DNA from 3 places in the Marinomonas sp. PE14-40 genome. Region 1 is predicted to be linked to each of the others. Evidence: predicted binding sites of a transcription regulator. Region 1 holds the regulator's gene; each other region holds the start of a gene.
What was found. Region 1 encodes sigma-54, which starts transcription at its own class of promoters, with help from an activator protein. Its sites were predicted from a motif close to TGGCACNNNNNTTGCTNT; they were not measured.

Region 1 (7,500 bases):
GTTCACATTCTGGTTTGGCCTAACACCTAAGCAAAGCTTGGTACAAAAAAGTGAATTAGAGTCTGCTCCCGACTTTTTTTTAGAAGGTGTCGAGACGAAAACATTTGATGCAAATGGGGTTCTAACCGAGAAGCTACTAGCAGAAGAAATTAAGCACTACCCAATGCAAGGTGAGTCACGTCTTATAAAGCCGACAGTAAGCAAAACTCAAAAAAGCAGTGTTTGGGTGGCATCCAGCGATACTGGTTTAATTAAAGACAGTAGCAGCGATATATTATTAAACGGTTCTGCTAAAATAACGAATCAATCAAATAAATTAAAACCGACCATTATTACGTCCAACACTATTATTTATACAGATAAAGACCAAAGCATCACCAGCCTAGGTGAAGCAAACATCACATCAGCACAAGGCAACATTAAAGCAGACACTATCACCGCATTCACCAGTTCAAACAAGGTCACAATGCAGGGATCTGTACGAGGAAGTTATGAACAAAATCGTTAAATTATTATTTTTAGTTAGCTGTATTTTTAGCACTACATCTGGATACGCACTACCTGAAGATTATCAAGAAACTATTGAAATCGAAGCTGACTCTGCCTTCATTGACAATGAAAAAGGCAATGCCATTTATATTGGCAATGTAAAAGTTAGCCAAGGCACCATACTAATTAGCGCAAATAAATTAACCATTACCAGCTCAAAATCCAACAATAAATATGACAAGATCTTTGCAAAAGGAACAGACGATCAAGCTGCAAATTTTAGCCAACAAGTTGACGCTGCTGGCAATATGATCATTAGCCGTGGCACAAAAATATTCTATGACAGTAGCTCCTCTATTCTAGAAGTAGAGGGAGAAGGCTTTATTAAACGTGGTGAGGATGAAATCGCCGCAGACTTCATTCGCTATGACATGACTACAGGCACATTTGAAGCGAAGAAAAACAAAAGCGGTCGTGTTTCTATGACACTACAACCACAATCCAACACTCCACCTAAGGCTAATTAATGGCGATTTTAGAAGCTAAGAATTTAGCTAAAAGCTATAAAAAACGTCAGGTTGTTATTGATGTATCTATTGCGGTTGAATCTGGCCAAGCGGTTGGCCTATTAGGCCCAAACGGAGCAGGTAAAACAACTTGCTTCTATATGATAGTTGGCATGGTTGCTAATGATAAAGGTGATATATTTATTGATGGCGAACCTGTCACCCATCTGGCGATGCATGCAAGAGCACAAAAAGGCATTGGCTACCTCCCTCAGGAAGCATCTATCTTTCGCAAGATGTCTGTTGAAAACAATATAGCGGCCATTTTAGAGACTCGCAAAAGCCTTTCTAAGCAAGAACGTGAAGAAAAGCTTGAACAACTACTTAACGAATTCCATATCACCCACATTCGTAAAAATTTAGGCATGGCTCTCTCTGGGGGCGAAAGACGACGTGTTGAAATTGCACGCGCCCTTGCTATGAACCCTAAATTCATCTTGCTTGACGAACCCTTTGCAGGTGTTGACCCAATCTCTGTTGGAGACATCAAACAAATCATTAAACATCTACAGCAAAGTGGCATTGGCGTTCTTATCACAGACCACAATGTGCGGGAAACATTAGATATTTGCGACAAAGCCTACATAGTCGGAAACGGGCATATTATTGCCTCAGGCAATGCCGAAGAAGTCATTTCGAATGAACAGGTGAAAAAAGTTTACCTTGGTGACAACTTCCGACTCTAGATCTTTCTCTTTTACTAAAAAAGGGAGTAATATGCATAACTCGTTCCAAATCATTCTTACAGAAAGTGTTTCACTATGAAGCAATCTTTACAGTTAAAAATTGGTCAACAACTGACCATGACCCCTCAATTGCAGCAAGCTATACGTTTACTGCAATTATCTACATTGGACTTACAACAAGAAATTCATGAGTTCTTAGAATCTAACCCATTATTAGAGATGGATGACGATGATTTTAATGACACAAATGTAGAAGAAAGCACTGACAAAAAAGATAATGAAGCTAGCGCAAATAGTCAGAACAATGATGAAGCGCGAGTAGAGTCCGAATGGACAGAAAGCATCCCTGAAGAACTATCCATCGACAGCTCTTGGGATGACACCTATCAGAACTCAGCTGCCGCATCAGAAGGCCAAAGCTATGACAATGACTTTGATTTCGAAAGCCGAAACGCCCCTTCTGAAAGCATTCAAGACCACCTCATATGGCAACTCAATTTAACCCCTTTCTCTGAACGTGACATAGAAATTGCTTATTCTATTATTGAATGCGTTCAACCAGATGGCTATTTAAGCATTACCATTAATGATATTTGGCAAGGCTTAACCCCACAACTTGAAGAGCTAGAAGAAGACGAAGTATTAGCTGTACAACATAGACTACAGTGCTTTGACCCTGTTGGCGTTTGCTCTGCCGATTTAAGAGAGTGCTTGCTAGTACAGTTGCAAGCTTACAAAGATCACCCTCTCTACAAGAGCACGCACAACTTAATAAACCAACATCTAGCATTACTGGGTAGCCGAGACTTCACTCAACTATCAAGAAAGACCAAACTTAAAGAAGAAGCCCTAAAAGAGGTTATTGCGCTAATACAGCAATTAAACCCAAGACCGGGCTCTCTCATAGATCAAGATGATACCGATTATGTTATCCCTGATGTGAATGTCAGAAAGCGAAATGATATTTGGCAAGTAGAACTCAACAACGACGCTCTACCTCCTGTCAGAATCAATAAGACCTACTCTTCACTTGCTAATAGCTCAAAGAAAACTGAAGAAGTAAATTACATTAAAAACTCACTGCAAGAAGCTAAGTGGTTTTTGAAAAGCATTCAAAGTCGTAACGAAACCCTACTCAAAGTTGCTAGCTGTATTGTTGAAAAGCAAATTGATTTTTTTGAGTTAGGTGAAGAAGCAATGAAACCGATGGTACTGCATGATGTTGCTGAAGAAGTTGGCATGCATGAATCCACCATTTCACGCGTTACTACCCAGAAGTATATGCATACCCCAAGAGGTATCTTTGAATTGAAATACTTCTTCTCAAGTCATGTAAGCACTGACTCTGGAGGAGAATGTTCTTCAACAGCAATCCGAGCCATGATCAAAAAACTCATTACAGATGAACCCGCCAAAAAACCCTTAAGCGACAACAAGCTTGCAACGGCATTGGCAGATCAAGGCATACAAGTGGCAAGGAGAACCGTTGCTAAATACCGTGAAGCAATGAACATCCCCCCTTCAAATGAACGAAAAAGACTAATATAAAGCGGAATTGAAAGTGTCATTAACTAACATTTTAAAACCAGAGCTAGTAATAGCAAACCTTGCAACAACAAGTAAGAAAAGAACACTTGAGAATATTGCTAATCTGGTAGCCGATAGACTTCATTGCGATAAAGAAGCTGTTTTTGATGCTTTGCTTGCTCGTGAGAAGCTAGGAAGCACTGGTGTAGGACAAGGCATCGCAGTACCTCACTGTCGCCTAGAAGAAGCAAACCATACCGCCATGGTTGTTATCTCCCTAGAAAAAGCGATTGATTTTGACGCTATAGATCGTAAGAAAGTCGATCTAATATTTGCTTTAATTGTGCCGCCACAAGAATGCGATCACCACCTTACGACATTAGGTCAAATCGCAGAGTTTGCTCAGTCTCCTGAAAAACTTGAGTCTTTAAGACAAGCAAATTCAAACCAGGCACTTTACGATACATTCAAATCATTGTTATAGGGATCAACATGTTAGAGCAAGAGATCACAATCATTAACAAACTAGGTTTACATGCTAGAGCCGCAGGCAAACTAGTAGAAACCACATCACGATTTTCTTGTGATATTACGATAGACAAAGAAGGACGCAATGTTGATGGTAAAAGCATTATGGCAATGATGATGCTCGCTGCATCCAAAGGCACTAACATCATCATTAAAACTAATGGTGAAGATGAAGCCGCTGCGCTTGACGCCATTACCACCCTTATCAACAATCGTTTTGACGAAGAAGAATAAAGCCTATAGAAAATGGTTGAACAGGATACGCAACAACACTTGCAAACGGTCACCGACTCACTTGAGTCAGGTGGCACAATGCAAATTAAGTACTTACTTAATGGCGCCTTACCTGCGCAAGACGTCGCTCGCCTCCTAGAATCCTCACCCCCGAAAGAAAGACGTCTTTTATGGGACCTCATTGAACAAAAGAATGAAGGCGAGATACTCCAGTATCTAAGCGAAGATATCAGCGTCCAATTTTTAAAGGAAATGGATACTGAGCAGCTGGTCGCAGTGACTGAGCAGTTAGAAAGTGATGATTTAGCAGACATACTTCAAAACCTACCTGAGACAGTCGTTGCTGAAGTACTAGCATCAATGACAGCTCAGGACAGATCAAGAGTCGAATCCCTATTAAGCTACCCAGAAGACTCTGCTGGCGGCTTAATGAATACCGATACCATTACTGTTAGACCAAATATTACAATAGATATCGCATTTCGTTTCTTAAGACGACACGCAAGCCTACCCGACATGACTGACAGCCTATTAGTCGTCAGTCGCTCTGATAGGTTTTTAGGTACACTCCCTCTTACTAAACTTCTCGTTGCAGACCCAGATGCGAGCGTACGAGAAATCATGGAAACAGAAACAACTGTCATCGAAGCTGACGCACCAGCAAGTGAAGTCGCTCAACTGTTTGAGAAGATGGATCTAGTATCAGCACCTGTCATTGATGAAGCATCAGGTAAACTGCTAGGTCGTATTACAATCGATGATGTGGTCGACGTCATTCGAGATGAGGCAGAGCACTCGATGTTAAGCATGGCCGGCCTTGATGACGATGAAGATACTTTTGCTCCCATTATGCAAACCTCTAAGCGCCGTGCCGTTTGGTTAGGCATCAATTTGATTACTGCTTTTATTGCGTCTTATGTTATTGGGCTTTTTCAAAACACCATAGATCAAGTTGTAGCCCTCGCCATTCTTATGCCTATTGTTGCAAGTATGGGCGGTATAGCAGGCTCTCAAGTACTAACATTAGTCATAAGGGGGATAGCACTAGGCCACATTGGCGCCGCTAACACACGGTGGCTTTTAAACCGAGAAATTGTCGTCGGCTTTTTAAATGGTATTTTATGGGCAATCGTTGTTGGCGCTTTAACCGCATATTGGTTTGACAACATTGAGATTGCCTATATCATAGCGGGCGCATTAATCATAAATTTACTGTTTGCCGCACTAGTCGGCACACTCCTCCCTATTACATTAAAGCGTTTGGGCATAGACCCTGCACTTGCGGGTAACGTAATACTCACTACAGTCACTGACGTAGTCGGTTTTTTATCCTTTTTAGGGCTAGCAACTATCTTTCTTATTTAGGCTCACATGACAGATTTTGAACAATTAGAAGACGACGAAAACTTTATCAGCAAAACCCAAATAAAGCGTGAAATGGAAGCCTTACAAGCTTTGGGCAAAAAACTGTTAGGTTTAAGCAAAGCACAACAGAAAAAAGTTGAGATGTCTGACACATTAAGAGACGCTCTCGCTGAAGCTGATCGCATCAAAAAACATGAAGCTATGCGCCGTCATATGCAATATATCGGACGTATTATGCGAACAGAGGATCACGAGAAGATTGCCGCTCGCATCGAGTTATTTGATACAACGTCAGCCGCTCACAATAAAATGTTTCATCAACTTGAAAACTTACGTGATGCCTTGATTGGTGAGAACAGCCAAAGTGTTCTCCAAGAATATTTAAATGAAAACCCAGACATTGATATTCAACACTTCAGACAACTCATTAGACAAGCTCAAAAAGAAGTAAGCCAAAGCGGCAAAACAACAAACCGTAAAAAGCTATTTAAGCTATTAAGGGAAATTCAAGATAAAAAACTTGGATTAGCCTAATTCCTACCAGGGATTTAGCTATTAATAGAAATAAAAAAGCGCTTAAAAAAGCGCTTTTTATTTCATAATCAACACTTAATAGCATCTAATTAAAACGCCTATGACTATGAACTGGCATAGTGCCACGACTCTCATTTATTTTTGTTAAATCTATCTCTATCAGCAGCACATCAGGTTCGTGCTCCAATTGCCCAACACAGTCACCCCAAGGAGAATAGCAAGTTGAATTCCCATAGGTATGACGTGTACTAGAGTGATGTCCACACTGATTCACTCCAAGAACATAAAATTGATTCTCTATCGCACGACACTTTAGCAAAGTGTGCCAATGGGCCTCACCTGTGCGATAGGTAAAAGCAGCAGGTACGACAACCAAATCAGCGCCGCAATCAGCAAGCTTTCGATACATTTCAGGAAACCTAACATCATAACAAATCGACAGACCAAGCTTCACACCGTCAATATCAACAACAATGGGGTCTAGCTGTCCAGGCTCGATTACTTTTGACTCCATATACTGACCATTTTGATCAGATACCATGACATCAAAAAGGTGTATCTTGTCGTACCTAGCCTTCAATTCACCATCTACACCAAATACCAAACAAGACTGACGCACTCTCCCACCGTCGACTAGGCTACCATCAGGGCGATTTAAACTTGGGTGCGAACCAACAACCAAGTGTATTTTATGGTGCTTTGCCAACCGTGAAAGTTCAGCCAATATAAATTCTTGTTCAGATGATTCAGCTAAAGGACGCATTTTATTACCTGCAAACATGAGAGCATTCTCAGGTAATACAACCAATTTGGCACCCTGCTTGGCAGCACTCTTAGTCATCTCTCGAATATCAGTTAAATTAGCTTGCCAATCATCCTTACTAGTAAGCTGAATTGCTGCGATCTTCATGTTATTTATCCCTGTTTTTGGGCCGAACTTTAGGTGTATGTACCACTGGCGTAATAATAGGATCCGCAAAAGGCCCTTTTATCAAATATTCAACACTGGTCACTTTTGATAACTTATCACCAAAAATTTTATCCGTTATATATAGAATACCCGCAACCTGAGGCATACCAAGTAAAAAGCCAGCAATAGGTAAAGCATTACCTAAAGGAAAATAGGCAATCATTCTTTCATCTAGCGTCTCTGTTACTAGGTCTGCATTACCTTGCAACTCAATTTCAACTGTTGGCGACACAATACTCAAAGGCTTACTTGTATTTAACTGACCATTTTGAATAACCAGTGACGTTGACATTTTATCATAGGTTAGCCCATCCGAACTGACATCAGAAAAGTCTAAGGTCAATCTGCGCGCTAACGCATGCAAGTTGAAAATCCCTAAAGCTTTCAAGAAACTAGGCAACTCATTCACCTTTTCCAAAACACCATTTTTCGATAAAAATTCAATGCGCCCCGTCAAGGTATCTCTTTGAATATCAAATGGTGTACCCAACCAACTCAAACTGACATTGATTTTATATTCCTTAGAAGTCAGCAATGTTTGATTAGAAAATTTTCTCGTCAACTCATCAATATCCCCACCATCAACATTAAGCAGAAATTC
Region 2 (7,500 bases), 220 kb from region 1:
CTGTATCAATCGATTCGCCTGATGCTAACTTAATAGACTCTACTTTTTCGCTAGCCTGAGCGTTTTTTAAAACAAAATCAGTTGGGGCAGAACCCAAATAAAAGCGTATACCTATTTTCTCTAAATTATTTTGCAACAAGCGTGCCGAGTCTTTATCTAACTGACGATTTAAAATATAGTCAGCCCGATGAACCACAGAAACGTGATGACCGCGCTTAGCCATACCCACTGCGGCCTCTAGCCCAAGAAGACCAGCTCCAATGACACAAACCTCTGATTTATCTTGGATTTTTGACATAAATGCCACATCAGACAAGTCTCTAAACTGTGTCACATTGATTGAATTAACGCCTGAAATATTTAATTTGCTAGCTCTTGCTCCCGTTGCAAAAACGAGTTTATCAAAGCTAACTTGCTTACCACTTTGTAAGTTTAAATACTTTTGTGGAAGACTTATGTCTATCACTGGGTCAGAGGCAATAATGAGCGCACCACTTTGAGTCATTGCATCAAGATCCACTAGGACGATATCTTCTTCACTGATCTCTTGCGCCAACAATGAAGACAACATAATTCGATTGTAGCCAACCTGTGCCTCTTCACCTATGAGAGTGACTTGATATTGATCGCCATGCTCAGTGGCCATGGCGTGAGCAAGTTTACTACCTGCCATACCCGCACCAATAATCACCAAGTTCTGCTTAGCCATTGATAATTGGGACACTTCACTATGACTCATACACTCTCCTAACAACTAGAAACCTAAATTCAAAAAAATTGAAACAAAACCGTTATGACGCTTTTTGTGTATGAGACGTTTCAGGCTTAGCATTTTTTACCTCTGCCTTATCATCTTTATCGGAGCCTGTTTGAAACATTGGCTCAACCTTGTTTTGTTTTTCGTATAAGAAAGTTAGAACCTGCGAACGGTAATCCGTATATTGAGAATCATTAGCAAGGGCCAAGCGGTCTCTAGGCCTATCAAGTTCAATATCCAATATTTCCCCCACGGTTGCAGCAGGGCCATTAGTCATCATGACAATACGATCAGACAAAAGCACTGCCTCGTCGACATCATGAGTAATCATAATGACAGTGTTATTTAACTGTTTTTGGATTTGCATCAGAGAGTCTTGCAGATGTGCTCGGGTCAAGGCATCTAGCGCGCCAAAAGGTTCATCCAACAAGAGAACACTTGGCTCCATTGCCAATGCCCTTGCAATGCCGACCCTTTGTTTCATCCCACCAGAAATTTCATCTGGTCGTTTGTCTTTAGCATGTGTCATATGGACTAACTCAAGGTTATGCATAATCCAGTCATGCATCTCTTGTTTCGTCTTTTTACCTGAGAAAATTTGTTTTACCGCTAACTCAACATTTTGATAGCTGGTTAACCAAGGTAAAAGAGAATGGTTTTGGAAGACAACCGCACGCTCTGGCCCAGGTCCATTAACCTCTTTACCATCTAATACGATGCCGCCTTCTGTTGCATCGTATAATCCTGCCACCAAATTAAGCACGGTCGACTTACCACAGCCAGAGTGACCAATGAGAGAGACGAATTCGCCTTTCTTAATTTTTAATGAGACCTGATCTAAGGCTTTAAAACTGCCCTTATCGGTAGGAAAGGACATGGAGACTTGGCTAATATCCAAATGGGTTTGCATCTTGATAACCTCAATTAAAAGTGAATGTCTGTCTTACTTAGCGCTTATCTAAAAAACCTGGCTTTTATCTAAGGACTTGGTTCTTATCCCAAGACACCATTTTTTGCAGAGAAAGCATGGCGCGATCCAAGACAAAACCAATAAAACCTATCATAAGCACAGCGACCATAATTCGACCTAGCGAGTTAGAGCTACCATTTTGGAATTCATCCCAAACGAACTTACCTAACCCTGGGTTTTGCGCCAGCATCTCAGCGGCAATCAATACCATCCAAGCAATCCCTAGAGACAACCTTAATCCGGTAAACATCATAGGAATGGAAGAAGGCACTACAATTTTTCTAACGTGCGTTAGCCAGTTAAGACGCAAAACTTTCGATACGTTGAGTAAGTCTTTTTCGATGGCAGCAACACCCACAGCGGTATTAATGAGGGTCGGCCACATACAACATAGGGTCACAGTAAACATGGAGGTCAGGAAAGATTTAGAAAATAATGGGTCCGCACTCACATAAGTAGCACTGACAACCATAGTCACAAGAGGTAACCAAGCTAACGGAGATACAGGTTTAAATATCTGAATAATGGGGTTTAATGCACTGTAAATAGAGGAATTTAAACCAATCAAAATCCCCAAAGGAATAGCTATGAAGGATGCCAGAGCAAAACCTGCAACAACGGTATATAAGCTGGTACCTATTTGATCGAAAAAGGTTGGCTTACCTGTATAAGGTCTCGTTTTAGCCACATAGTTTGGATCTTTCGCTAATTTCTTAGCATTACGTTTTTCTTGTCTTTCATAAAAAGCAACTTCCTTACTCCTTTCTCTCACATGGTCATCTACCAAGCTTTGCCATTGCTGATAAACAACCTTGGGACCAGGAAAAATGCCTAATGACGTATCAATCTTAGCAGCCCCAACATGCCAAAAAACCACAAACAATAAGCTACCAAGCAGGGGTAATAAAATAGATTTAATCGATATAGCATCATAAATTCGCTTTAAAGCGATTAATGCACTTTGTTTAGACTCAGAATTTGAAAGAGACGTATTCATTCGGTTCTCACTTTTAGAAACTCAATAAGGTGGTGCCATAACATTCGCCCCCACCCAATAAAGGGCGAGGGCTAGTTCAAAATAAATTAAGGGGTTTGAGAACCTTTCAGTCCGATTTTTAGGCTTTCTAGATATTTGTTTGGATAACGTCCGTCATAACTTACATTATCGATAAATTCACTTTGCTCTGGCTTAAAGCCTGTCTCTGTTTTGAAATTAGGGAAGTCAGATGCAGTCATAACACCGTCTTCAATTAATGATTGAGCCGCTTGCGCATAAATATCTGGACGATAAACTTTTTTCGCCATATCCATGTACCAAGCATCTGGCTTGAAGCTGTCAATTTGTCCCCAACGACGCATTTGAGTCAGGTACCAAATAGCATCACTATAATAAGGATAGGTAGCGTTATGACGGAAAAATACATTGAAGTCTGGCACTTCACGAACATCCCCTTTTTCATATTCAAAGGTGCCTGTCATACTGTTGGCAATCACATCGTAATCGGCCCCAACATATTCACTACGAGATAGAATTTCTACCGCTTCTTTACGGTTAGCATTATTATTCTCATCAAGCCACTTCGCAGCACGAATCAAGGCTTTTACCACATGTAAATGGGTATTTGGATATTCATCAGCCCAAGCTTTACTTACCCCAAACACCTTCTCTGGGTTGTTCTTCCAGATTTCATAATCTGTTATCACAGGGACACCGATACCTTTAAATACGGCTTGCTGATTCCAAGGTTCACCCACGCTATAACCATAAATAGTTCCCGCTTCCATCGTTGCTGGCATTTGTGGTGGTGGCGTGACAGATAACAGTGCATCTGCAGAAATTTGTCCACTAATGTCACCTTTAGCTGGCGCGTAAAATCCCGGATTCACACCACCAGCTGCTAACCAATACCTAAGCTCATAGTTATGAGTCGAAACAGGGAATACCATCCCCATATTAAATGGCTTACCTTGTGCCTTATAATCTTCAATGACAGGTTTCAAAGCACTTGCGCTAATAGGATGATGGTATTTACCAGCAGCATCTTTTGTTAAGTACTGCTTCATTTGCTGCCAAATCTCGTTTGAGACTGTGATGCCATTCCCGTTTAGGTCCATACTAAAAGCTGTAATAATATCTGCTTGTGTGCCATAACCTAAAGTTGCACCTAAAGGTTGGCCTGCCAACATATGTGCTCCATCGAGTTCGCCATCAATCACCCTATCAAGCAAAACTTTCCAGTTTGCTTGTGCCTCTAAAGTGACATAAAGATCTTCATCCTCGAAGTAACCTTTTTCATAGGCAATTGCCAAAGGAGCCATATCAGTTAGCTTGATAAAACCAAACTTTAAATCTTCTTTCTCTGGGTCTCCAATACTGCTAGCAAGAGACAAGGAAGGCAGCAACACAGCAGAGAAAAACGCCGCCTTAATCACTTTAAATGGAAAGCTTTTGGGAGTAGATAGTGTGACTCTAGATGCTTTGTACATACTTTACTTCCTATTATTTTCTAAAATTTGGACAACAAAAAAGGCGCGAGCAATACCTAAAATAAATTAAGTATTACTGGCGCCTTTGCCTTAAATCCCATCACCTTTAACGGGTGTCATACTGAGCTTTTAATAAAGCAGTGATGACTGTTTGTTATTGTGAAATCGTCGTTAACTTCTTAATAACATTAAATTAATCTCTTGATATAAATAATGCACTTGTTATGCCAAAAAACTTAAACATTTGTTTTATATGATAAAGTTTAGTTTCAGACCCATTTTTTAGTCACTTTGATCTGCATCTCAGTAACAAAACGCACTATAAGTGATTTTTATTGCGGCTAGTTGCACACGTATACAGCGTTAGTATATAAGCCCCTTCTCCAAACCATCAGGGTGAATGATGGTTTCGCCAGCCAAAGAGCTTTCAAACCACTTTCTCGTGTTAAAAGAGGGATTTTCATAAAGGTGATCGCCTTCAACAAGCCCAAGCGCTTTGAAGTACAAATCTTGGCGACACACTTGATTGATGACTTCTGTCACCTCAAATTGATAACCTAACTCTTGCCAACGTACCATTTGAGACATTAACCATAGCGCATACTCAGGATTAGGGCGGTTTACTTTAGCACCAGAAAACGTTTGGTATGCTTCTTTAGGCCAAGCAAAATCTCCCGCAGGTTTGACGGCATTAAATCCATATCTCAGTCCATCTGGGTCACAGTCTAGATAATCTGGTTTAGCTAAAATAGCTAATAAATCTTCTTGGTTAGCTTCGTCATCAACCCAAGCACACGCCTGATGTAAGGCATTAATGAGTTTAAGGTGAATGTCTTGGTTTTCATCTTGCCATTGAGAGTTAACAGCAAATACTTTTTCTGGTGTACTTCCCCAAAGGTCATAACCTGTCATTAACATATGACCGACACCTTGTTGTACTGCCAAACTATTCCATGGCTCTCCCACACAATAACCATCAATCTCACCGTTTATAAGATGGCTAATCATTTTGGTGGGTGGAATTACCAATATTTGTACGTCTTTATCAGCATCTATGCCCGCTCTTGAAAGCCAATCCCTGAGTTGATAAGTATGTGATGAATAAGGAAATACACTGGCAAATCGGATACTTTGCTCTGACTTATCCTTTAGTAAACGTTGCAATGCTGTGCCATTTCGAATTTCAGCACCATGGTTGGCATAACCACTCATTTGTTGATAAAGGAGATTTGAAACCGTTATACCATTGCCATTTTGACTCACAGTAAAGCCTGTTTGCATCGGCGCTTTAATGGATGACTTTAAAGATGACTTAATGGCGCCCACACCCAATGTCGCAGCAATTGGCATAGCCGCTAACATATGAGCACCATTAAGTAAGTTAAACGCAACTTTATCGCGAATGCTGGCCCAAGAGGCTTCTTTATGTAATTTAACGCTAACTCCTAGCGCTTCAAAAAAGCCTTTCTCTTTCGCGATAACAAATGGAGCACAATCAATAAGAGGAATAAAGCCAATATTAATATCTGTCATGTTACTTGGCCCTTTACTGTCTGTTTCAATCACTTTATTTCTCCCATCAAATCCATCACAGCAATGACATTTTGCGCGACTTCTGCCATACGCTGACTTCTATCCATTGCCAACTTACGTAATGCCTTAAATGCAGACGCTTCATCACAACCCTGACTTTTCATGATTAGGCCTTTCGCCTTTTCAATTAACTTTCTGTCTTCTAGCTGAGTTTTAACAGATTCCAACTCATTCCTGAGCGCCTGAAATTCTCTAAAACGTGCGACCGCAACTTGAACAATCGGTTTAACTCGATTAGTTTGCAGACCATCAACAATATAAGCACTCACCCCCGCTCTAATCGCCGCCTCCATATGCTGCTCATTCTCTTGCTCTGAAAACATCAAAATAGGTCTAGGGTTATCTTTGGTAAGACGAGACATATTCTCCAACGTATCTCGATCAGGACTATCAACATCTATGATGACAATATCAGGTTGATAACGGATTACTGCTTGATTCAGGCCTTGGGCGTTTTCAAGTCGCCTTATTACTCGATAACCATTATCTGTTAGCGCTTGCTCGACGATTGCAGCCCTTGCAGGCTCATCATCAATCAGCATTACAGTCAGTTCTGTCACTTTCTTTTCTCCTAGGCATGCCCTTCATTGTGCAAATTGATGCAAACAACAAGAGAACCATTCGCCATAAACCTCATTCACAGCAAAAAATGCAATTGTTAAGCCATTTAGAGAAAGTGAACAGAAATGAGGCGAAAATCTAAGAAAAGTAAGCTAAAAGGTATTTGAGAGGGAATTTTTATATTAAAAGCAGATACTCAGTCGAATTTTATGCACTGCTTAATTATGATAAGAAGAGTTTTGCACCAAAAGAGCAACAGAAAGTCGATCTTTCAATTCGAGTTTTTTGAAAATAGCGGTAAGGTGAGCTTTAACCGTACGATCGGTAATGTCTAAATCTTGTGCAATTTTTTTATTGTTAAGACCTTGGCCAACCAATTTAGCGACATCCATTTCACGTTGGCTTAGGTCAGCTAAAATTGCATCATTTTTAAGGCGCTTATCATCACCACGTCTTTGACCACGGTTTTCTGTGGTTGGAGAAGCGGATGCTTTGCGAGCAGATTCATTAATTAGGTTTTCAATAAAGGTTTTACCGCCCCAAATTTCACCGGTTGCAACAACAGATAAAACTAACGCTAGTTGCTCAATACCAATAAAAGGAGCACATTGCCCATTAACACCTTGTGAAAACATTCTTAATGCAGCACTTTGACTCGTTTGATTAGGGAAAGCGATGATCTTAAGTTCAGGAAAAAGATTCCTAATCGTAACAACATGTTCAACCATAGAGGTAAAGTTTTCATCATCAAGATGAATGAAGCAAAATGCGATAGGCTCAACTGTTTCTGAAAGCGAAGCACGTGTTTCATTTAATGAACCTACAAAGCTGAGCTCATATTGATTTGAAACAACTTTTTGCCAATGCGCAATCACAACAGGGTCGGTATTCCAGCACACTATTTTCAATTCTTTATCTACCATCAAATTGTCCATACATGTTATTTATTCTACTTTCCGTGTAATGTAATAGTGTTAATTTTCGTTTCAATATGAATAGCTTAGATAGGATTATTGTTATGAAATGGTAACTTACCTTTCCCTCAAGGCATTTTGCTTGGCTTTTAGGATAGGTTTGAATAAATAATCTAACAGACTCTTTTTACCGGTGATCACATCCACCGTTGCCTGCA
Region 3 (7,500 bases), 830 kb from region 1:
TGGCTCCCAAGAGGCACAACCTGTAAGAAAAAGGACTAATAAAAGCGTAAACCGGACCATAGCCATATCAATAAACCTAAAGCTGCTGAATAACGAAACTCATCATGCCATCTGCTGCTGAGACAACTTTCGAGTTCATTTCATAACCACGTTGAGCGGTAATCAAATTAACCAATTCTTCTACTGAATTGACGTTCGATGTTTCCACCATATTTTGTCTAACATTACCCAAGGCTGAGGTACCAGGCACATCAACAATAGGTGCACCACTGGCCGCCGTTTCAACAAACAAGTTTTGACCAATTGAAGACAAACCTTCAGGGTTAATGAAGCCAGCTAAAGTTAGTTGACCGACACCCTCACTGTCTGCAGAACCTTGTCTGACAATAGACACAGTACCGTCGTCACCTATGGTAACTGAGGAAGCATCTTGTGGAATGGTTACTTGAGGCTCAACCAAGAAACCAGAAGATGTTACCAAACTACCTTCTGAATTCAATTGAAATTGGCCATCTCGGGTATACCCCATGTTGCCATCTGGCATTAAAATTTGGAAAAAACCTTGCCCTTGAATAGCAACATCTAAATCTCTGTCTGTGACATTGTAATCACCTTCAGCGAAATTCTTTTGAGTTGCCGAAACCCTAACACCAGCACCCATTTGCAGGCCAGAAGGCAATTGTGTATTTTGAGATTGTAAGCCACCTGGCTGTTGTACTGTGTGATAAAGCAAATCTTCAAATACTGCTCTATCTTTCTTGAAGCCTGTTGTAGAGACGTTTGCTAAGTTGTTTGAAATAACAGACAACTGCTTATCCATTGCAGAAAGACCTGTTTTACTTACCCATAATGCTGGATGCATATTAAACTCTCTTAAAAAATTCGATACTTATTATAAAAATACAATTATGCGTTTCGCTGCAAAATACGCGCCGATGCATTACCGTTGTTACGCACCGTATCCATTACCTTGATATTCATTTCAAATTGACGAGAAAGCCCCATAATCTTAGTCAGTTCTTCAACCGCACTCACATTGCTACTTTCTAAAAAGCCAGATTTAAGTTCGGTATTAAAATCTTGCTCCAGTGGCGCACCACTTCTCGCTCTCAATAAACCATCAGGGCCTTTTTCAATAAGTTGAGTATCTGGGTTAACCAATTTAATCTGCCCAATAGTCGCAACTTCTGCAGCAGTTCCACCTTCAGGAATAATAGAAATAGTGCCATCTTCACCGATAGATATTTTATCGATAGGCGGCAAAAAGATCGGCCCTCTCGCTCCCATGATAGGCAAACCGCTGCCATTAACTAACTGCCCATTAGCGGTAATTTGTAAATCTCCTGAACGCGTATAAGCCTCACCGCCTTGCGCATCAAGCACAGCAATAAAGCCGCTATTTTTCATAGCAACATCAAGAGATCTATCAGTTTGAATTAAAGCACCGGACTCATAACGAGTGGCTGGATTTTCTGTCATAGAATAGACACGACTTGCATAGTGATCACCATACACAGGCATAGCACGAGCTTGCTCAAAGTCAGCTCGAAATCCGGTTGTATTTACATTTGCAAGGTTATTGGCACGAATGGTCTGGGCTTGCATAATCTGCTTACCACCACTCATTGCTAGATATAGGGCTCTATCCATTCTATGCACTCCAAATAAAAAGACTACACTTAGCATTCAAACATCATGCCAAGTATAGCCTGCCCCTTTATTTGGTCATTATCTGACAGAGGGTATCAGATAACTTTATTCACTAGATTACCTCAGATTAATGATCGTCTGAGTCACCGTATTTTCAGTTTCTAAGGTTTTAGAGTTTGCTTGATAGTTTCGCTGCGCTTCAATCAAGGCAACTAATTCAGAGGTTAGATCGACGTTAGATTCCTCTAAGGCGCCACCTTGAATACTACCCAAGGTCCCCGTATTTGGCTTACCTACGTTAGCTTGGCCCGAGTCAGAACTTGCCACCCAAGAAGTATCACCCGACGGCGTCAATCCATCAGTATTATCAAAAGTTGCCAATGCAATCTGACCTAATATAGAAGTTTGTTGGTTAGTATAAGTCGCAATCAAATACCCCTCTTCATCAAAAGAAACACCCTGTAACTCACCTGCGGTAAAACCATCTTGCACAAAAACATCACTACTATTTAATGCAAACTGAGTAGACCCATTCAAATCAAGGGGAATAGTCGCCGCTCGGTTTGTTGGGTCAAATCCAGAAATCTCTAATGTAATTGGCTGAGTCACGGCAAAAGGCGGAAAACCTTGCGCCACCCCAGAGATATTACCTGCCGTATCAAAAGTCACCACAACATCATCTGGAATATATGAAGTGAGATCCCCTGTTACTGGATCTTCATATTGTGTTTTACCATCAACGGTTACCACCATCTCATAGGTGTTATTTTCACCTTGTTTAATGAAGTAATAACCAAGAGTATGCTCTTCACCTAAACCATCATATAACGTTTTGGTATTACCATAGGTATAAGTAGAAGGATCTGATGGATCAAAAGCTTCACGCGCAACACTGATCGGCTGAACCACGTTAGCTGCTAACATGGTATCCGCTATAGCTACACCATTAAGCGTACCTGTAATGGCAAAAGGTGTTTGCGCCAAGCTTGTTACACTCGCCGTATCCGGCTGACCTGCCCCCATATATAGAAGCTGAAATGGATCTTCATTAATACCATCAAGGTTAAGGTCTTTACCTTCTTCCGGGCCATTGAAAGTAGCATATTGATCTACCATCCAAGCTGCACCCGTATCATCAGTTGCAGCCCCATCAACGCTTGCATGCACCTGATAAGTATTAGGCAATTCAGACTTAGCATAATAATAAGTAATAATATGGTTGGCGCCAGCAGCATCCGTTATTGTCTGAGTCTGAGTAAAATCGTATGTCTCAGGATCATTCGGGTCAAAATCAGCCTCAATATAAGGAGGAACATCCTTTGACTCAGAGTCAAGGTTAACCTGAATTTCAACATTACTAGTCGCTTGAGGTGCAATCCTATCTGTTGGTACTTGAAGGTTTTCTAAATTACCGCCAACAATACCATCAACAGCATTGTAACCTTCTACATTGGCACCATCATTAGTAACAAGATAACCCTCTGCATCAAGCTTGAAATCACCAGCTCTGGTATATGCCTGAGTACCACCCAGGTTCAAGACAAAGAACCCTGTACCATCAACAGCCAAATCCAAGTTGTTATCTGTGTAAGCAATGTTACCAGCAGAGAAAGCCTGTGCGATGTTATTAACACTCACACCAGAGCCAATTGTGTTATTACTACCTGCACCTACAACACTGGTATTGTACAAGTCACCAAATTCTATTCGAGACTGCTTAAAACCCGTTGTATCCGAGTTGGCAATATTGTCACCGGTGACACTTAACGCATCGGCAGACGCTTTAATACCAGATAATGCTGTATTGAAACCCATAACCCTCTCACTTAGCCAACTATATCAAGCTCTTCAGTTAATCCAATTTTACCTACCCCTGATACATTCAATTCCGTACCATTCGGGCCACTAATTGTTACACCCTCAATCTTGGCTGGAAGCCGAGTCATTAAAGATGTTTTTACACCCTCTCCATCAATAGAGAGCGCTTTAAAATTATATTCTCCTGCTGCTAACGCATTTCCTTCATTATCTTTTCCATCCCAAACAAATGACTCTTCATGCACACTCATATCACGCACTATGTCACCCTCTGCATTTCGGATTTCCAATGTCGTCGACAATGACACCTCAGGAATATTCATTTTCACTGGCACATCACCACCTTCATCCAAGGTAGCGACGTTTGTATTCGCCATGATTTTTTGACCCACTAGCGTCGATGCAGAAATAGCCTGACTAGAGGTTAATGCACTTGTCATAGATTCTAATTGAGTCGAAATAGTTGATAGCTCTTCAAGCGAGCTCATTTCGGCAATCTGAGATACCATTTTGTTAGTATCTTGTGGTGCCGTGGGGTCTTGTGCTTTTAATTGCTCAATATAGAGCGTCATAAAAACATCTGTGTCAGTTAACGCTTTAGAATCTTCCTTCGCCTCAACATCGACACCCGCCTTAACTTTGGCGTTATCTGTACCGTACTGGGAAATCAGTCCACTTAAGCTAGCATCAAAATCTGCCATAAACTACCTCTACGCCTGCCCAAGAGTTAGCATTTTCTGCATCATACTCTTAGCAGAATTCATCACTTCAACGTTAGTCTGAAATGACCTAGACGCGGACATCATATCAGCCATTTCTTCTACTGGGTTCACATTAGAATAGTAGACATAGCCAGTCTCATTTGCCATTGGATGGTCAGGTTCATATCTCGGCTGCAAAGGAGCATCAGATTCAACAATCCCTTTTACCTCAACCCCAACACCTGCTCCAAACTCATCATTTGAAACTTCATTCCAACCATAACCACGCATAGATTCTTGCATCATGGTTGAAAAAACAGGTTTACGTGCTCGATAGGTTTGATCTTCCGAACTTGAAACCGTTTCAGCATTGGCAATGTTACTCGCTACCGTATTTAAACGAATGGTTTGAGCACTCATTGCCGAGCCAGAAATCGCAAAGATATTATTAAGTGACATTCTTATAAGCCTCCATTAAGGGCTTTCTTCATCGAACTAATTTTTCGATCAAGGAACATAAAACTGGTATCAAACTGCAAAGAGTTCTGAGCAAATTCAGCTTGCTCTCGTTGCAAGTCCACGGTATTCCCATCCAAAGAAGGTTGAGACGCTACACGGTACGATAAATCTTCGTCTTCACGAATCGAACTTGAGGCCAAATCAAAATGCTTAGAATTAGTTGATCGCATTTTCATAGCATCACCCTGAACTCGAGACATAGCTGATGAAAAGCTAATATCACGTGCCTTAAAATTAGGGGTATCTGCGTTAGCAATATTATTCGCAAGAACAGCTGCACGATCACTTCGAAATTTCAAAAATTTATCATGACCTGCAAAAGCACTATCAAACGAAATCGCCATTTATGAGCCTCTTTTATTCATTCAATTCATAGAGTCTCTTGATAAAGCAATTATGATGCCAATTCAGAAAGACACTCAAACCCAATAGAAACGCTTACACTTCTATTACTTTTTAGTTTGAACGGCAAAAAGCGGCAACAAAGTGGAGGACGAAATGCGGCAAGCAAGCCTATAAAGCGATTCGACCCTTTTTCATAAAAAATAGGCATAAAAAAAGCCAGTTATCGAAATAACTGGCTTTCAAATTTTCAACACCAAGCTAACTCAGGCTTTTACTATTTAACCCGATAAACAATCCCTGGATGACACTGAACTATTTCAAACATATCAGACAAACCACTTAACGCCTCTGAACCACCCAAGAAAAGGTAGCCACCAGGATTAAGGGCTTTATGCATTCTTGTCAGAATATCTAATTTCAAATCAGCAGAAAAATAGATCAATACGTTTCGACAAAAGATCACATCAAATTTACCTAAAGCGGTATAGCTCTCAATTAAATTTAAATATCTAAAGTCAACACGACTACTTATTGCAGATTTGATTTTCCAAGAACCATTTTCTTGCTTATCAAAGTATTTCTTTTGTCTATCAACAGCGAGCCCACGAGCAATAGCAAGGTGATCATATTCAGCCTGCTTAGCGTGAGCCAATATATTCGTACATATATCTGTCGCTATAATTTTCTCACCAGACCTTAACACACCAGGATTAGAAGCTTTAAACTCATCAATAACCATACTGATAGAATAAGCTTCTTGGCCTGTTGATGCCGCCGCCGACCAGATTCTCAACGCTGACTTTCCCTTTTCGGGAAGTATTCGGTCTTTTAAAATATTAAATGGATGAGCGTCACGAAACCACAAAGTTTCATTTGTCGTCATTGCATTTATTACTTCTTCTTTTAACTTAGCACTACCGAATCTCTTTAATGCCTCAACCAATTGTTCGAGCTTAGTAAAGCCCTCTCGCTCCAACAATTTCCCCAAACGGCTCGCGACAAGATATTGCTTATTATCACTAAGCAAAATGCCACAGGCTTGTTCTAGGTAATTGCGAAAATGTTCATACCCCTGAGGAGTTATGGCATTTGTACTACTCAGCATCTAGCCCCCGACACCATGTCCTTCCAATAAAATTAATAGCACTAAAGATTATTCCTTTAGCCATTAATTTGCTTCAATTTGCTTCTCAATTGCTTCAATCGCAATTTTAGCTAATTCATCCGGCTGGAATTTTGCTAAGAATCCATCTGCGCCCACTTTCTTAACCATCGCTTCATTAAATACACCACTTAATGAAGTATGTAATAGAATGAAAAGTTCTTTCAGTCGACTATCATTTCTGATTTCAGTTGTGAGGGTATAGCCATCCATTTCAGGCATCTCAATATCAGAAATAATCATGGAGAATTCTTTAGTAACATCACCACCGTCGTCTGCCATATTTCTTAGGAAGTCGATTGCTTCTCGACCATCACACAAAACGGTTGTAGCAAAGCCAACATCTTCCATACAACGCTTAATTTGTTTACGTGCAACACTTGAGTCGTCAACAATTAAGATATGATGTTTTACAGCTTCTGTTTGGAATTCTTCACTAACAATACCCGTTGAAATATTTTGTTTTGTTGGGGCAACTTCAGAAAGAATTTGCTCAACATCAATAATTTCAACCATTTCTTTTTCTACCTGGCAAACAGCCGTTAGGTAGTTATCGTTGGATAGTCCTTTTGGTGGCGGCTGAATATCACTCCAGTTCATGTTAACAATACGCTCAACACCTTTAACCAAAAAGCCCTGAATTCTGCGATTATATTCAGTAATAATGACAAAGCATTGATCAATATTTTCAATCGGGCTGTCTCCAGTCGCCAAACCAAGATCAAGAATGGGAATAGTTCCACCTCGAATGTGCGCTACACCACGAACAACTGGGCTACTGTGAGGCATGCTGGTCAACTTAGGACACTGAAGAACTTCCTTTACTTTAAAAACATTGATTCCATACACTTGCTTTCCATTCAAGCGAAATAGCAATAACTCAAGGCGGTTCTCCCCAACTAACTGGGTACGCTGATTAACGCTTTCGAGAACTCCGGCCATAAATGCCTCCTACTTGTGATGACACGATTTGAGATTAAACTCTTAAATAGAATATATCGTCCAATGATAGAGTGAATTCTGTTATTTTACTAATCCCTTTAACACCCACTTTTAAATTTTTATGGAAATAACTGCTCTATGAAGCAATACAAGTTAATTTCAATCATATTCGCGTTGCTGTGTAGTAATGTTTTTGCCGCAACAACAGAAGAACAAATTAACTATTTTATAAAAAATATCGAGTTACCTAGATTAGCGTCTAGCTACCCGAATGCAGAAATCATTATTAACTTAGAAAACAGAGGCGGGTTAAATTACCTTCCCGCGTGTGACCAAGCAATATCAGTTGAAAACCAAAGAATA

Region 2: a site for sigma-54 is predicted at 4,427-4,444, ahead of Q0A08_RS07275 (CmpA/NrtA family ABC transporter substrate-binding protein). Genes of this name have one in related genera too.
Region 3: a site for sigma-54 is predicted at 5,076-5,093, ahead of flgB (flagellar basal body rod protein FlgB). Genes of this name have one in related genera too.

Annotation. Positions count from the first base shown of each region.
Region 1 is NZ_CP130700.1:1,820,397-1,827,896, forward strand. Features, by position in the region: gene lptC (LPS export ABC transporter periplasmic protein LptC) at 1-508, shown strand, start outside; gene lptA (lipopolysaccharide transport periplasmic protein LptA) at 492-1,016, shown strand; gene lptB (LPS export ABC transporter ATP-binding protein) at 1,016-1,741, shown strand; gene Q0A08_RS08320 (RNA polymerase factor sigma-54) at 1,817-3,289, shown strand; gene ptsN (PTS IIA-like nitrogen regulatory protein PtsN) at 3,303-3,752, shown strand; gene Q0A08_RS08330 (HPr family phosphocarrier protein) at 3,761-4,030, shown strand; gene mgtE (magnesium transporter) at 4,043-5,395, shown strand; gene yjgA (ribosome biogenesis factor YjgA) at 5,402-5,929, shown strand; gene Q0A08_RS08345 (carbon-nitrogen hydrolase family protein) at 6,015-6,839, opposite strand; gene Q0A08_RS08350 (YhdP family phospholipid transporter) at 6,841-7,500, opposite strand, start outside.
Region 2 is NZ_CP130700.1:1,595,716-1,603,215, forward strand. Features, by position in the region: gene Q0A08_RS07260 (NAD(P)/FAD-dependent oxidoreductase) at 1-739, opposite strand, end outside; gene Q0A08_RS07265 (ABC transporter ATP-binding protein) at 792-1,667, opposite strand; gene Q0A08_RS07270 (ABC transporter permease) at 1,732-2,724, opposite strand; gene Q0A08_RS07275 (CmpA/NrtA family ABC transporter substrate-binding protein) at 2,811-4,214, opposite strand; gene Q0A08_RS07280 (ABC transporter substrate-binding protein) at 4,578-5,780, opposite strand; gene Q0A08_RS07285 (ANTAR domain-containing response regulator) at 5,777-6,367, opposite strand; gene Q0A08_RS07290 (response regulator transcription factor) at 6,587-7,291, opposite strand; gene Q0A08_RS07295 (HlyD family type I secretion periplasmic adaptor subunit) at 7,400-7,500, opposite strand, start outside.
Region 3 is NZ_CP130700.1:2,654,282-2,661,781, forward strand. Features, by position in the region: gene Q0A08_RS12230 (flagellar basal body L-ring protein FlgH) at 1-66, opposite strand, end outside; gene flgG (flagellar basal-body rod protein FlgG) at 77-862, opposite strand; gene Q0A08_RS12240 (flagellar basal body rod protein FlgF) at 907-1,650, opposite strand; gene Q0A08_RS12245 (flagellar hook-basal body complex protein) at 1,768-3,465, opposite strand; gene Q0A08_RS12250 (flagellar hook assembly protein FlgD) at 3,477-4,169, opposite strand; gene flgC (flagellar basal body rod protein FlgC) at 4,179-4,628, opposite strand; gene flgB (flagellar basal body rod protein FlgB) at 4,631-5,032, opposite strand; gene Q0A08_RS12265 (CheR family methyltransferase) at 5,308-6,138, opposite strand; gene Q0A08_RS12270 (chemotaxis protein CheV) at 6,202-7,137, opposite strand; gene flgA (flagellar basal body P-ring formation chaperone FlgA) at 7,276-7,500, shown strand, end outside.